DNA from 3 places in the Aminobacter sp. MDW-2 genome. Region 3 is predicted to be linked to each of the others. Evidence: predicted binding sites of a transcription regulator. Region 3 holds the regulator's gene; each other region holds the start of a gene.
The links. The regulator PhoB, encoded in region 3, activates phosphate uptake and scavenging genes when phosphate is short. The targets are predictions, from matches to a motif close to TGTCATNNANCTGTCAT.
Positions count from the first base shown of each region.

Region 1: the regulator PhoB is predicted to act here: its motif matches at 2,904-2,920, upstream of H5P29_RS00310 (PhoX family phosphatase).
Region 2: the regulator PhoB is predicted to act here: its motif matches at 3,407-3,423, upstream of H5P29_RS23545 (LTA synthase family protein).

Region 1 covers NZ_CP060197.1:63,076-68,317, reverse strand. The annotation lists gene H5P29_RS00325 (SulP family inorganic anion transporter) at 1-1,624, opposite strand, end outside; gene H5P29_RS00320 (helix-turn-helix domain-containing protein) at 1,710-1,952, opposite strand; gene H5P29_RS00315 (phosphatase PAP2 family protein) at 2,042-2,728, opposite strand; gene H5P29_RS00310 (PhoX family phosphatase) at 2,982-4,967, shown strand; gene H5P29_RS00305 (hypothetical protein) at 5,015-5,242, opposite strand, start outside.
Region 2 covers NZ_CP060197.1:4,755,770-4,761,011, reverse strand. The annotation lists gene rpsR (30S ribosomal protein S18) at 147-395, opposite strand; gene rpsF (30S ribosomal protein S6) at 395-880, opposite strand; gene H5P29_RS23545 (LTA synthase family protein) at 1,406-3,262, opposite strand; gene fabD (ACP S-malonyltransferase) at 3,691-4,632, shown strand; gene fabG (3-oxoacyl-[acyl-carrier-protein] reductase) at 4,977-5,242, shown strand, end outside.
Region 3 covers NZ_CP060197.1:1,787,695-1,792,936, reverse strand. The annotation lists gene xylF (D-xylose ABC transporter substrate-binding protein) at 1-605, opposite strand, end outside; gene H5P29_RS08770 (ROK family protein) at 855-2,096, shown strand; gene phoB (phosphate regulon transcriptional regulator PhoB) at 2,224-2,913, opposite strand; gene phoU (phosphate signaling complex protein PhoU) at 3,012-3,716, opposite strand; gene pstB (phosphate ABC transporter ATP-binding protein PstB) at 3,755-4,579, opposite strand; gene pstA (phosphate ABC transporter permease PstA) at 4,604-5,242, opposite strand, start outside.

The sequences.
Region 1 (5,242 bases), 1.7 Mb from region 3:
GCGATGCTCCTGTGATGAAGAAGCGGACACCTGCCTGCCGTGCCTTGCGTGCGGCGCCTTCGAGCACGTTCGCTGCGGTGGAATCGAGAAACGGCACGCCCGAGCAGTCGAGAATGAAATTCTTGCGCTGGTCGGCGATGCGGTCGAGCACAGCCCCCACCGTCGAGGCCGCGCCAAAGAAGAACGCGCCCGAGATACGGTAGATGACGGTGTCGGCATCGCCCGCATCGCTCGCCTCATAGGCGTGGCGGCTGCCATTGGTGGCGTCGGCGACATCCTCCTGCACCAGTGGCTGATCGCTCTCCACCGCGATGCTTTTTGCCATGCGGTCGATGAACAGGATCGAACCGAGCGCGAAGCCGACGACGATGCCTTCGGTCAGGTCGCGGAACACCACCAGCAGGAATGTGACCATCAGCACCAGCGCGTCCCCCCATGACGAGCGGATCAGTGTCGCGAAGGCCTGCTTTTCGATCATGTTCCAGGCCACGACCGCCAGCACACCGGCGAGAGCTGCGAGCGGGATGTAGGCGGCAAGCGGTGCGGCTACCAGCATGAAGGCGAGCAAGAACAGCGAATGCAGAATGCCTGATACCGGGCCGTGCGCGCCCGCCCGCACATTGGTTGCCGTTCGGGCAATCGTACCGGTCACGCAGATGCCTCCAAACAGCGCGGCACCGATATTGGCAAAGCCTTGTGCCACCAGTTCGCAGTTCGAGCGATGCCGCCTGCCGGTCATGCCGTCGGCAACGACGGCGGACAGCAGTGACTCGATCGCGCCGAGCAGCGCGAAGGCAAGCGCGTCCGGCAGTACCGCAATCGCCTTGTCCACACCGAAGCTGGGCAGGGCAGGCCAGGGCAGGCCGCGCGGAATGCCACCGAAACGCGTGCCGATGGTTTCTACCGGCAGGTCCAGCAGGGCAACGGCCATGGAAGCGACGCCGACCGCGATCAGCATGCCCGGCCAGCCGGGGCGCCAGCGTTTGAGCATCAGGATGGTGCCAATGGTCAGCACCGTAATCGCCAGGGCCGCGATGTTGAGCGTGCCCATCGCATCAACCAGTGCCATCAACTTCGGCACAAGCGGACCCGGTTCCTTGCCGCTGAGCGTCAGTCCGAACATCTCGCTGATCTGGCTGGCGAAGATGATCACGGCGATGCCTGCGGTGAAACCCACCGTCACCGGATAGGGAATGAACTTGATGTAGGTTCCGAGCCGGAGATAGCCGATCGCCGCCAGGAACACCCCAGCCATGACAGTGGCGAGGATCAGCCCGTCCACGCCTTCGCGCGCCACCGTTGCCGCCACCAGAACGATGAAGGCGCCTGCCGGACCACCGATCTGGAAGCGGCTGCCGCCGAGAGCCGAGACTATGAAGCCGCCGACGATTGCCGTGAACAGCCCTTTGTCAGGCGACACACCCGATGCGATGGCGATTGCCATCGATAATGGCAGAGCCACGATTGCCACCGTCAGCCCCGAAATCGCGTCGGCCTTGAACTGCAGCGCGCCATAGCCCTCGCGGAAAACAGTCACCAGCTTGGGCGTGAACAGTTCCGCGAAAGTCGGTTGCCCGTGCTTCCCTGATCCGTATCGCCTTGGATTGCCGCCCGCATTCATCATCCGCACCACTGGAAACGCGGCGGCTTCGTCGGCAAGACTGTCGGCGGTCGCCGTCGCGACTACATCATGCGGATAGCCGGAAGCTTCACGCCTTCTTCTTCAGGCGCACGCCCCGACCGCCGGTCTCGCTCTCGCCGATCAGTTCCACCCCGGCATCTTCGATCGCCTGGATGACCTTGGTCAGCGTATCGACCACGCCACGCACCACGCCCTCGCTTGCTTCCATGCGCTGGATCGTCGGCACCGAGACACCGGCCATTTCGGCGAGCGTCTTCTGGTCGATGCCTGCCAGCGCTCTTGCGGCGCGCATCTGTGCGGCTGTGATCACTGAGGTGGTCCCGTCTCGATCCGCATCACGAATGTATCATACATTCATGATGATGTTTCAAGCATCATTATTGATGCCTGAGCCCCATATCATTCATCGGCCTCGGCCGGCCGCATGAAGCGGCGGCTGATCAGCCAGCACAAAGTCGCCCAGGCAAAGCCCGCGCACCAGCCCGCTAGCACGTCCGAAGGCCAGTGCACGCCGAGATAGACGCGGCTGATGCCGACCATGAGCGTGGTCAGGATGCCGATGGCAAAGACGAAGACCGTCGCCGCCCGCCCGGGCAGGAAGCGTGCCAGCAGCGCCCCCAGCGTCAGATAGGTGACCGCCGATAGCATGGCGTGGCCGCTTGGAAAGCTCATCGTGTGCACCTGCGCCAGATGCGGCACGAGGTCGGGCCTGGGGCGGTCGATGCCGAGCTTGAGCAGGCTCGACAGCACCTGGCCGCCGGCGACCGAGACGAATACGAACAGCGCCGGTCCCCAGCGCCTGGACATGCCGAGATAGATGATGCTGATCGCGGTGATGTAGATCAGCACCGAGGCGCTGCCCAGCGCTGTGATATCGCGCATCGCCTCTTCCACCCAGGAGGGGCCGATCGGATCGGCGGTGTTGCCGGCCGCGCGGAAGAACAGCAGGATGTCGGTATCGAAGGCGTGCGGTGCGGCGTCGCGGGCGATCTCCGACAACTCGACGAAGCCCCACAGGCCGCCGGCAATGATGATGCCCGCCGCCAAAAGCGAAAACTCGATCCTGTTCCACAATCTCTGCTGCATCGTCCTGCCGTGTCTCGGGGCTGTTCTGCCCTTGGGATGGCCGCTTCCCGACCCATTCGCAACAGGTGGGGATGGCTTTCCCAAAGAAAAGGCATGCAATGCAAAAGGTCGCAGCAAACCAACTCGCGTGAGCACTCAGGTCACGTTTTTGGGTGCTGTGGATTTTCGGCCAATCTGTCATGCTGTTGTTATGCACGGCAACTAGCGGTCTCGGCGAACCCCAAGCCGAACACCCCAGCCAGAGGTCGACGCCATGAACCAGCCCCATGATCAGAAATTCCGCACCTCGATGCTCGAGGAGAATGACGGTCCCGGTCACAACCCGACCGACAACCGCACCATGGGCGACATCATCGCCAAGCGCTTCTCCCGCCGCAGCTTCCTCCAGGGTTCGCTCGCCGTCTCGGCCATCGCCGCAACCGTAAGCCCCATCGCAATCCTGCTCGCCGACGACGCCCGCGCCGCCTCTGCCTCCGCTTTTGCCTTCGACGAGATCGAGGCCGGCATCGACGACAAGCATCACGTCGCCGCTGGCTACGACGCCGACGTGCTGTTGCGCTGGGGTGATCCGATCTTCGCCGACGCGCCCGAATTCGATCCGACCAACCAGTCGGCGGAAGCCCAGGCCAAGCAGTTCGGCTACAACAACGATTATGTCGGCTATATCGCCCTCGAAGGCTCGTCCGAGCACGGCCTGCTGGTGGTCAACCACGAATACACCAACGAGCACCTGATGTTCCCCGGCATCGTCAAGATCGTCGAGGGCAAGATCGAGGTCGCGCCAGCGGACCAGAAGCGCGTCGACATCGAGATGGCGGCCCATGGCGGCACCATCGTCGAGATCCGCAAGGAAGCGGGCAAGTGGCATCCGGTCCGCGACGGCAAGCTCAACCGCCGCATCACTTCGACCACCGAGATGCAGCTGACCGGCCCGGCCGCCGGCCATGATCGCCTGAAGACCAATGCCGATGCCACCGGTACCAAGGTGTACGGCACGCTCAACAACTGCGCCGGCGGCGTCACGCCCTGGGGCACCTACATCATGGCTGAGGAAAACTTCCACGGTTATTTCGGTGGCGAGCTGCCGGCCGATCATCCGGAGGCCGCCAACTACAAGCGCCTCGGCGTGCCGGAAGGCACTTATGAGTGGTTCAAGTTCTACGACCGCTTCGACGTCTCCAAGGAACCGAATGAGCCCAACCGCTTCGGCTGGATCGTCGAGGTCGACGTCAACGACCCGAACTCGCTGCCTAAGAAGCGCACGGCACTCGGTCGCTTCAAGCACGAGGGCGCTGAATCCATCGTGGCCAGCGACGGCCGCGTCGTCTTCTATCTCGGCGACGACGAGCGCTTCGACTACGTCTACAAGTTCGTGACCAAGGGCAAGTTCAACCCCGACGACCGTGCCGCCAATCTCGACCTGCTCGACGACGGCACGCTCTACGTCGCCAAATTCGCCGAGGACGGCACCTTCGCCTGGCTGCCGCTGGTCCAGGGCGACGGCCCGCTCACGGCCGACAACGGCTTTGTCAGCCAGGCCGACGTGGTCATCGAGACGCGCCGCGCCGCCGACCTGCTCGGTGCCACCAAGATGGACCGCCCCGAGGACATCCAGCCCAATGCCGTCAACGGCAAGGTCTATGTCATGCTGACCAACAACACCAAGCGCAAGGCCGACCAGGTCGACGCTGCCAACCCGCGCGCCGAAAACGCCTTCGGCCACATCATCGAACTGATCGAGGACGGCAGCGATTTCACCGCCACCAAGGGCAAGTGGGAAGTGCTGCTCAAGTGTGGTGACCCGTCGGTCGCCGAGGTCGGCGCGTCATTTTCGACTTCGACCACCCAAAATGGCTGGTTCGGAATGCCCGACAACTGCGCCGTCGACTCCGCCGGCCGCCTGTGGGTGTCGACTGACGGAAATTCGCCCAAGGCCACCGGCCGCACCGACGGCCTGTGGGCCGTCGACACCGAGGGCGCGGCGCGCGCCACCTCGAAGCTGTTCTTCCGCGTGCCTGTCGGCGCCGAGATGTGCGGCCCGCTGTTCACGCCCGACGACCAGACCGCATTCGTTGCCGTCCAGCATCCGGCCGACGGTGGCGAGGATTGGGAAGGCTTTGGCCGTCCGTCCTATTATGAGGACCTGTCGACGCGCTGGCCCGACTTCAAGCCCGATATGCCGGTCCGACCGGCCGTCGTCGCCATCACCAGGCAGGGCGGCGGCAAGATCGCCGTCTGATAGAAGTCTTTGTGCCTGAGGGAAGCGGCCGCGTTCAGCGGCCGTTTTCATTTTCCGGCCAGCGCCGGCCCGAGCGTGATCAGCGCCACCGCCACCACCGCGAGCCCGACGCCGATGCCCTGTATGCCGCTCAGCCTCTCGCCGAAATAGATGATGGCCACCGCGTTGACGGCGATCAACTGGATCACCGCCGACAGCGAGAATGACACCGACATGCCGAAGTCGCGCACCAGGCGCAGCATGATCAGGTTGCCCAGCGAATAGAGGATCAGCGT
Region 2 (5,242 bases), 2.9 Mb from region 3:
GCCGCCGGTTTCGCTGTCCTGCCTGTCGCGGCAGTTAGGATTTCCCTTAGAAATCCAACCCGGGATTTGAAGGTTCACCCGACCGCGCCCGTCGCGGCAGGGAATGGTCCGGCCCGGGGGCGAATGCCGCCGGGCCGGAACCGATATCACTTCACCACGTAGGGCAGCAGGCCGAGGAAGCGGGCGCGCTTGATCGCCTGGGCGAGTTCACGCTGCTTCTTCTGGCTGACGGCGGTGATGCGCGAAGGAACGATCTTGCCGCGCTCGGAAATGTAGCGCTGCAGCAGACGCACGTCCTTGTAGTCGATCTTCGGAGCGTTGGCGCCGGAGAACGGGCAGGTCTTGCGACGACGGTGGAAAGGACGACGGGTCGGGATCTGGTTGATGTCGACCATTATTCTGCACCCCCTTCAACACCTTCGCGCGGACGGCGCGGGCCACGATCACCACCGCCATCGCGGTCGCCGAAGCTGCGCGGACCACGGTCGCCGCGATCGCCGAAGCTGCGCTGCGGACGGTCGCCGAAGCCACCGCGTTCGCCACGCTCGGAGCGCTCTTCGCGCTTCTGCATCATGGCGGAGACGCCTTCTTCATGCGCCTCGACCTTGACGGTCATGAAGCGCAGGACGTCTTCGGACAGGCCCTGCTGACGCTCGACTTCCTTGACGGCAGCCGACGGCGCGGTGATGTCCATCAGCGTGTAATACGCCTTGCGGTTCTTGTTGATGCGGTAGGTGAGGGACTTCAGTCCCCAGTTCTCGACCCGGCCAACCGATCCGCCAGCTGCAGTGATGATGCCCTTGTAGTGTTCGACAAGTGCATCGACCTGCTGCTGCGAGAGGTCCTGGCGGGCAAGAAACACATGTTCATAAAGAGCCATAGTTTTTGCCTTTCTTCGTTTCCATCTTCCGGTCCCGGCGGCTAGAGCCTCTGCGACTTCCCTGATCCTTCGAGGGCCATTGGCCACCTCGGGAGAAGAAAGGTGCACGACGAGACGGTCGAGAGCGGAGACACGGGAGGCGGAAGCGTTTTCGCTTCACACGGCGGCTTTCAAGAAAGCCTCCGGCCCTCCGTTCAGCCCCCAGCTGGGACCGGCAGATGGCGGGCGTCTATACGCTAAGGCGATACAAGGCAAGGGGGGAGGCCGAGATTCCCTGAGAAATCGGGCTTTTGCGCCCGATTTCGACGTTCAGCCGAAGGCTTCCGGGAAGAGAAATCGGGCTTTTGCGCCCGATTTCGACGTTCAGCCGAAGGCTTCCGGGAAGAGAAATCGGGCTTTTTGCGCCCGATTTCGATGTTCAGCCGAAGGCTTCCGGGATGAGAAAGCGGGCTTTTTGCGCCCGATTTCGATGCTCAGCCGAAGGCTTCCGGGATGAGAAACCGGCCTTTTCAAGCCGGTTTTGGCTCAGCTGAATGCCTCGTCCCGGACGAACAGCGGCGAGCGCGTGCGGTTGGCGACGACCTTGTCGACGGTCTCGGGGAAGAAGCCCTTGGCGCCGCGGCGCTTGCCGAACATCATGTCATATTGCAGCCAGCGGAAATCGCGGATCGCCGGGTCGAGTTCCTTCTGGCGCGACCAGTCGAACACCGATTGGCCCTGTCGCGGCATCAGCATGTTGCGGTCGACGACGCGGTAGCGGTCATGCAGGTCGCCGAGGAAGCCGGTGTAGTAGGGGTGGCTGATGCCGGCGGTCTCGAGCACGTGCAGCGGCAGGAAGGCCGGGCTGATCGAGCCGATGTCGCGCGCAGCACCGGTGCGGTTCGACCACACCACCAAGGGCGTCTCGTGCTGCACCAGCATCTCGTCGAGCGGCGCCTTGCGCTTGGCGACCGGCTCTTTCATGAAACCGGTCTCGACATAGACGGGGCCGAGCGGCGGCAGGTGGTCGCCGAAGAAGGCAATGACCGTCGGGCGTTCACGCTTGCTGGCCCAGTCCATCAGCCGCTTCAGGCCACGGTCGGCATCGGAGGCACCTTCGGCATAGGTCAGGATCGAATCGCGCGTCCACTGCGAGGTCGGCGCATCGACCTTGTGGGTGGTGTCGCTGTAGCGGTTCGGCTCATAGGGGCCGTGGCTCTGCAGCGAGACGGCAAAGAAGAAGAAGGGGTGGTCGGTGGCGTCGGCCTGGCGGATGATCTCTTCGGTCAGCGCGGCGTCGGAGACCAGAGGCCCGCGCTTTTCCAGCGGCGGCAGGTTCTCTTCCGACAGGAATGTATCGAAGCCGAAGTCCTTGTAGACAAACGAGCGGTTCCAGAACCAGCTGCCGAAGGGATGGATGGCCTTGGTGTCGTAGCCTTCGCTCTTGAAGAAGGTGGCAAGCGAAGGCACCGGCGCGCGGACATATTGCTGGTAGGGGATCGAGCCGGCCGGCAGGAAGGCGTTGGAGAAGCCGGTCAGCGCCTCGAACTCGACATTGGCGGTCATGCCGCCGAACTCGGGCGAGAAGACGTGGCCGGACTGCGCGGCGCGCACGTTCTGGATCGGATCCGGCGTGATCGAAACACCGGGCAGCCGCGTCGGATCCCAGAAGGATTCGCTCATCACGATGATGACGTCGGGCTTTTCCTCGGGCAGGACGGCGGCTGCCTGCGACGGTGCCGCGATGGCGTCGATGGCCTTGTCGGAATAGCCCTGCGGCGCCTTGACCTTGGCCATCGGCACGTTGAGCGCAAAGGCGATGGCAAAGCCGTTGGAGGCGTAGTTTTCCTTCTGGTCCCACATCATCGGGATGATCTGCAGGCGGTCGCGCGTCCACGAGAAGGTGGCGTAGTCCATGATCGAGACGAAGAAGGCCAGCGCCGGAATGGCGATCGCCAGGCGCGACATGCGCGCCCAGAACGACAGCGCCGGCATGCGGCGGCGCCAGTAACGCCAGGCAAGCACCAGCAGCGAGATGCCGCCGATGAGGCCGACCGCAATGCCGATGCCGGCGAGCGGCCGCTCGCGCACCAAAAGCGGCATCAGTTCGACGATCTGCCTGATATAGAGGAAATCGGTCGGGTAGAGCGGATCGCCGAGATAGAGCGACTTCTGGTGGCCGACGAAGGCCAGCGCCAGCGCCACGGGTGCTACGACCAGAAGGCCGTTATAGGGCCGGCCGAGCAGCGCGTCGAAACCGATGATCAGCAGTGCAAACAGCGCCACAGTGGTCCAGCTCGGCTTGAACGGCTGCTGGAAGAAATTGAGCGTGTCGACGAAGGAACCGCGGGCGACGAATTCGATGGCGAAGACCAGCACCGCCGAGACGGCGAGCGTGATCATCACCGAGCGCAGCACGCCGAGCGCATAGGCACGCCGGCTGAGTGCTTCAGCCTCGTTTTCCTCGTCGCGGGCGACCGCTTTGCCTGTCGCGAACAGCTTTGCCAACTCAATTTCCTCGAACGCTGGACAGCGGCGTCACGCAACCGTCACGAAACTGTCATCGAAAACCTAGCGCATATGGCAAAATTGAGAAGGATGGGGCAAACAAAACGTTTTTCGCATTAATTCTCTGTGATTATTTGCCCCGGAGGGGTGCCAAAGCCCTCAAGGCTTGACTTGACGGTATCCATTGCGCCAGAGGCACAACGATATGGCGCGCCGCCGGTTCCAACGACGTCCGGCGCAGCACCTCGTGATATGTCTGCCCGCCGAAGCCCGAAAAACCGATTCCGGTTCGGGTCGATGCGGCAAGTAGCCAGGAGACCAACATGGCCGTTGCATTCACTTTTCCGGGGCAGGGCAGCCAGGCCGTCGGCATGGGCAAGGAATTGGCCGATGCCTTTCCGGAGGCACGCCGCGTCTTCGAGGAAGTCGACGACGCGCTCGGTGAAAAGCTGTCGAAGCTGATCTGGGAAGGGCCTGAGGAGACGCTGACCCTGACCGCCAACGCCCAGCCGGCGCTGATGGCGGTGTCGATGGCAGCCTTCCGGGCGCTGGAAGCGCGCGGCCTGTCGCTCAAGGACAAGGTGTCTTACGTCGCCGGCCACTCGCTCGGCGAATATTCGGCCCTTGCTGCCGCCGGTTTCGTCTCGGTCGCCGACGCGGCACGCCTGCTGCGCATCCGCGGAAACGCCATGCAGGCGGCGGTGCCGGCTGGCCAGGGCGCGATGGCTGCGATCATCGGCCTCGAACAGGGCGACGTCGACGCCGCCTGTGCCGAGGCAGCACAGGGCTCGGTCTGCCAGATCGCCAATGACAATGGCGGCGGCCAGCTGGTCATTTCGGGCGAGAAGGCAGCGGTCGAGCGTGCCGCGGCCCTTTGCACCGCCAAGGGCGCCAAGCGCGCGCTGATGCTGCAGGTCTCCGCCCCCTTCCATTCGGCGCTGATGGCACCCGCTGCCGAGAAGATGCGCGAAGCGCTGGCCGGGGTGAAGAAGAACGTGCCGGTCGTGCCGGTCGTTGCCAATGTCTCTGTCACGCCGATCACCGATCCGGAAGAGATCGCCGCCCGCCTCGTCGAGCAGGTCACCGGTCGTGTCCGCTGGGCCGAGACCGTCGAGTGGTTCGGCAACAACGGCGTCACCACGCTTTATGAAGTGGGCGCCGGCAAGGTGCTGTCGGGCCTCGCCCGCCGCATCAACAAGGAGATCGCGACGTCAGCCGTCAACAATCCGGCCGATGTCGAGGCGGCGATTGCCGCGCTCGCCTAGGAGCATCGGTGTTTACGCGGCGACAAACTGTTAAACTGTGGTTTGTAACCGCGGCCGCAATTTTGGTTTGGACGATCGGTTCCTGGCTCGCATTTCAAGATCAGCCGGCAGGAAGTCCTGCAATCCAGCTGGTTGGAATGGTTGCCTTTACGATGCTGATATTTGAGATTTTTCTCTCCTTTTCCATTTTTGTATCCAGCATGATTCAGCTTGTTTTCGTTTCGACGAGAGCTGACGAAACCATGAGGCAATATGGAAACATGTTTTACTACCTGTGTTGGAGAGAATTGCAGGAACACCTTGATAGACTACAAAATGATCCGCGCTGAGATAAAGGAAGAGACATGCTCGATCTGACCGGCCGCAAGGCACTCGTCACCGGTGCATCCGGCGGCATCGGCGAAGAAATCGCCCGCATCCTGCACAGCCAGGGCGCCATTGTCGGCCTGCACGGCACCCGCATCGAAAAGCTCGAGGCGCTGGCCGGCGAACTCGGCGACCGGGTCAAGCTGTTCCCGGCCAATCTCGCCGACCGCGACGAGGTCAAGGCGCTGGGCCAGAAGGCCGAAGCCGAACTCGAAGGCGTCGACATCCTGGTCAACAATGCCGG
Region 3 (5,242 bases):
TCCATGTTCTTCTGGGCATTGGCCGGCAGCCAGCCATCGGTATAGGCCTCGCCGACATTCTTGATCTTGCCGGCGTCGACGGCTTCCTTGAGCACTTCCATCTGCCCGGCGAACAGGAAGTCGGCGTTCGGATCTGCACCGCTGCCCTTGATGAAGACGTAGTTGCCTTCAGGCTTGGCGGCGAACACGCCCTTGGCCTGCATGCGGCCGACTTCCTTGTTGTCGAAGGTCAGGTAGAAGGCGTCCTTGTTCTCGATCAGGCGGTCGTAGCCGACAACAGGAATGCCTTCGGCGACGGCCTTGTCGACAGCCGGTCCGATGGCCGAGGCGTCCTGAGCCAGGATGATCAGGGCGTTGGCGCCCTGGGAGATCAGGCTTTCGACGTCGGTCAGCTGCTTGGCCGGCGACGACTGCGCGTCAGCCGAGATGTACTTGTCGCCGGCGGCCTCGATGGCTGCCTTCATGGCGGCTTCGTCGGTCTTCCAGCGCTCTTCCTGGAAGTTCGACCAGGAGACGCCGATGACCTTGTCCTTTGCCGAAGCCACTGCCGTAAGCGACAGAGTCATGGCAACGCCCGCCAGGATGGCGGTGGTAAACTTTTTCATTATTTCCTCCCTGCGCCCAATGGGCGCGCCTACTTCGCGATAGCCCTTGGAGAAGCTCTTTTTTTCGAGCCTCGAAAAAATACTGACTCAATGCCTGGCCACTGTCAACATGGTTTCGCGAGCGCTCCTTATTTTTTTCGGAGCCCGAAATAAATGGAGACATTTGGCGCTGGCTCTGTCACAATCACTTGGCGCGTAAGGGACTGCCGCTTAAGAAGGGCAGCGCTTCGCCGGGAGGAAGACGAGCACATGTCGGTCGGCATACGTCACGACGATCTGAGACGGCGCAACCGCGCCATGGTTATATCCGCGGTTCGCCGAGCCAGCCAGCCATCGCGCACCGAAATCGCCGCCACCACCGGCCTCAGCCATTCGACGATCTCGACGATTTCCTCTGATCTCATATCAGAAGGCATCCTTGCCGAGGCCAAGTTCAGCGAACCCGTCTCCATGAAACGGGGGCGGCCGCAGGTCGGGTTGATGCTCGATGCCGACGCTGCGTCTGTCGTTGCGGTCGTGCTCTCGCTCAACAGCCTGTCCGCCGCCGTCATCGACTATGCCGGCAACACCGTGACCGAAGAGACCCGGCGGCTTGTCACGCAGCAGATGCCTGCGGAGGCGCTGGTCGACGAATGCGTCGGAATGGTCCGGCGCCTGATCGACGGCGCCGGCGTTTCGGGCGGCGCCGTCCTACGCATCGCCATCGCCGTCCAGGGCATCACCGACGCCGCCTCGCGCAAGCTGTTGTGGTCGCCGATCACCCGCTACGACGACATCCCCTTCGCCGACCGGCTGGAGCAGGAGTTCGGCGTGCCTGTGTCGGTCGAGAACGACTGCAACATGATCGCCGAGGCCCTGCGCTGGCGCGATCCGGTGCGTTATCGCGACGACTTCATCGCCATCCTGCTCTCGCACGGCATCGGCATGGGCCTCGTCATCAAGGGCGAGCTGTTCACCGGCACGCAGTCGTCGGGTGCCGAGTTCGGCCACATGATCCATCGCCCGGACGGCGCGCTTTGTCGCTGCGGCCGCCGCGGCTGCATCGAGGCCTATGCCGGCAACTACGCCATCTGGCGCAACGCAAGGGTTGGCGACGAGAATGCCGAGCCGCTGGCCGACCTGTCCGACGACGACATCAGGGCCGTGGCCGATGCGGCACGTGACCATGATGGCCCCGAACGCGAGGCCTTCCGCAAGGCCGGCGAAGCCATCGGCTTTGGTCTCGGCTCGATGTTTGCGCTGTTCGACCCCGCCCCCCTCGCCTTCGTCGGCGTCGGCGCAACCGCCTTCGACATCATGGAGCCACATGTGCGCGCGGCCATCGCCAAGACGGCGGGCGGGCTGCACTCGAAGGCGATCTCCTTCGACACCGAACCCAACGAGGTTCCACTCAAACGCGAGGGCGCGATGATGCGCGCGCTGCTTGCCGTTGATCAGGAGGTCTTTGCCGCAGGCACGGCTCCACGCCGTGCCGATGCCGACGTCGCCTAAAGCAATTCCAGGAAAAGTGTGCAGCGGTTTTCCGTCCGGAATTGCTCAAAAAGAAAGACATAGAGAGATTCCGCGATTCGAAGAAAAGCGGAAACTCTCTAGCTGAGCGGAAAGAGCCCGAAGCGGCTCAGTCCTCACGGATGGCGTAGCCGGCACCGCGGATGGTCCGGATCACGTCAGGCATGCGGCCGTTGTTGACCGCCTTGCGCAGGCGCCCGACATGCACGTCAACGGTGCGCTCGTCGATATAGATCGTCTCGCCCCAGACATTGTCGAGCAGTTGGCTGCGCGAGAACACGCGGCCCGGGTGCCGCATCATGAATTCGAGCAAGCGGAATTCGGTCGGCCCGAGCTTGATCTCGCTCTTCTTGCGGTAGACGCGGTGCGACTCGCGGTCGAGCATGATGTCGCCGACCTTGAGCACCGAGGACAGCACCTCGGGTTTGGCCCGGCGCAGCAGCGCCTTGACGCGCGCCATGAATTCCGGCGTCGAGAACGGCTTGACCAGATAGTCGTCGGCACCGGTCGAAAGGCCACGCACCCTGTCGCTTTCCTCGCCCCGCGCCGTCAGCATGATGATCGGCAGGCGTTCGGTATCGGGACGCATCCTGAGCCGGCGGCACAGTTCGATACCCGACAGCGCCGGCACCATCCAGTCGAGCACCAGCAGGTCGGGCACGTTTTCCTGGAGCCGGATCTCGGCCTCGTCGCCACGCGTGACGACCTCGACCTGATAGCCTTCGGATTCGAGATTGTAGCGAAGCAGCACGCCCAGCGGCTCTTCGTCTTCGACGACCATGACCTTGGGAGCGATCATTGGCTATACCTTGTCCTTGCGCATGGCCGCTTCTGGACCATGCGCTGATTTAACCTATGCAGCGCCCCCGCGCCAAACGCATGCGGTTGCGGAAATGCTCAGGCCGGAACCGTCGTCGTGGTCTCGTCGACCTTGGGCCGGTTCAGCGGCAGCTGCGTACCCGTCACGACGAAATAGGCGTTCTCGGCGATGTTGGTGACATGGTCGCCGATGCGCTCGAGGTTCTTGGCGCAGAACAGCAGATGCGTGCAGGCCGTGATGTTGCGCGGATCTTCCATCATGTAGGTCAGGAGTTCGCGGAACACGGCGGTGTACTGGATGTCGATCTTCTGGTCGTCGGCGCGCAGATCCTTCAGGCCCTCGGCCTGACGCGCGACATAGAGATCGACGACGCCGCGAACCTGGCCGAGCACCAGCTGCGCCATCGCATCGATCGAATGCGAGAGATTGCGCGGGGTCGGCGACTGGCCGACGGCGCCGACGCGCTTGGCAATGTTCTTGGCGAGGTCGCCGATGCGCTCGAGGTCACCCGCCATGCGGATGGCACCGACCACGGCGCGCAGATCCTGCGCCATCGGCTGGCGCTTGGCGATCAGCGTGATCGCCGAATTGTCGAGATCGCGCTGCTTGGCGTCCATGATCGTATCGTCGGCAACGACGTTTTGCGCCAGTGCCTGGTCGGACGTGAGAAGCGCGCGGATGGCGCCGGCCACCATTGCGCCAGAAAGATCGCCCATGTCGCGGATGAGCTGGTCGACGTGCTGAAGTTCTTCGTCGAAGGACCGGACTGTATGTTCGCCCATGATTTCTTCCTCGTATCGTGTGCCGCGACGAAACCCACTCAGCCGAAGCGGCCGGTGATGTAGTCCTGCGTCCGCTTGTCGTCGGGGTTGGTGAACATCTTGTCGGTCGGGCCTTCCTCGACGAGATAGCCGAGGTGGAACATCGCCGTGCGCTGCGACACGCGCGCCGCCTGCTGCATCGAGTGCGTAACGATGACGATCGTGTAGTTCTCGCGCAGTTCGTCGATCAGCTCCTCGACCTTGGCGGTGGCGATCGGGTCGAGCGCCGAACACGGCTCGTCCATCAGGATCACCTCGGGCGAAACGGCGATGGCGCGCGCGATGCACAGGCGCTGCTGCTGGCCGCCCGACAGGCCGGTGCCCGGCTCGTTGAGACGGTCCTTGGCTTCGTTCCACAGAGCGGCCTTCTGCAGGCTCTTCTCGACGATCACGTCGAGTTCGGCCTTGTTCTTGGCGAGACCATGGATGCGCGGGCCGTAGGCGACGTTCTCGTAGATCGACTTCGGGAACGGGTTCGGCTTCTGGAACACCATGCCAACGCGGGCGCGCAGCTCGACGACGTCGATCTTGGGATCGTAGATGTCTTCGCTGTCGAGTGTGATCTTGCCGCCGACGCGGGCTGCGTCGATGGTGTCGTTCATGCGATTGAGGCAGCGCAGGAAGGTCGACTTGCCGCAGCCCGACGGGCCGATCAGCGCCGTCACCTGATTCTGGCGAACGTCGAGATCGACGCCGAACAGCGCTTGCTTCTCGCCATAGTGCACGGTCACCTTGTCGCCGCGCATCTTGATGATTTCGTTCGTTCTGGCGTTCATCTCAGCATTCACCGCGTCGTCGAGGGATTTTTCGGTCATGATGTTCATAGCAGGATGCTCCTTGTCCATGCCCTACCAGCGGCGCTCGAAGCGGCGGCGCAGGACGATGGCGACGATGTTCATGGCCATGAGGAAGATGAGAAGAATGATGATGGCGCCCGACATGCGCTCGACAAAGGCGCGTTCGGCCTCGTTCGCCCACATGTAGATCTGCACCGGAAGTGCGGTTGCGGGATCGAACGGCGTCTTGGGATAGTCGGCGACGAAGGCGACCATGCCGATCAAGAGAAGCGGTGCTGTCTCGCCGAGCGCACGCGCCAGGCCGATGATCGTGCCGGTCAGGATGCCGGGGGCGGCCAGTGGCAGGATGTGCTGGAACACCATCTGCATCTTCGAGGCGCCGAGGCCAAGCGCTGCCGAGCGGATCGACGGCGGCACGGCAGCCAAGGCGGCGCGCGTCGCGATGATGATGGTCGGCAGCGTCATCAGCGTCAGCACCAGACCGCCGACGAAGGATGCCGAACGCGGCAGGTCGAGGAAATTGATGAACACGGCCAGGCCGAGCAGACCGAAAACGATCGACGGCACGGCGGCGAGGTTGTTGATGTTGACCTCGATCAGGTCGGTGAAGCGGCTCTTCTTGGCGAATTCCTCGAGATAGATCGAGGCGGCGACGCCGATCGGCAGCGCCAGCAAAAGCACGATCACCAT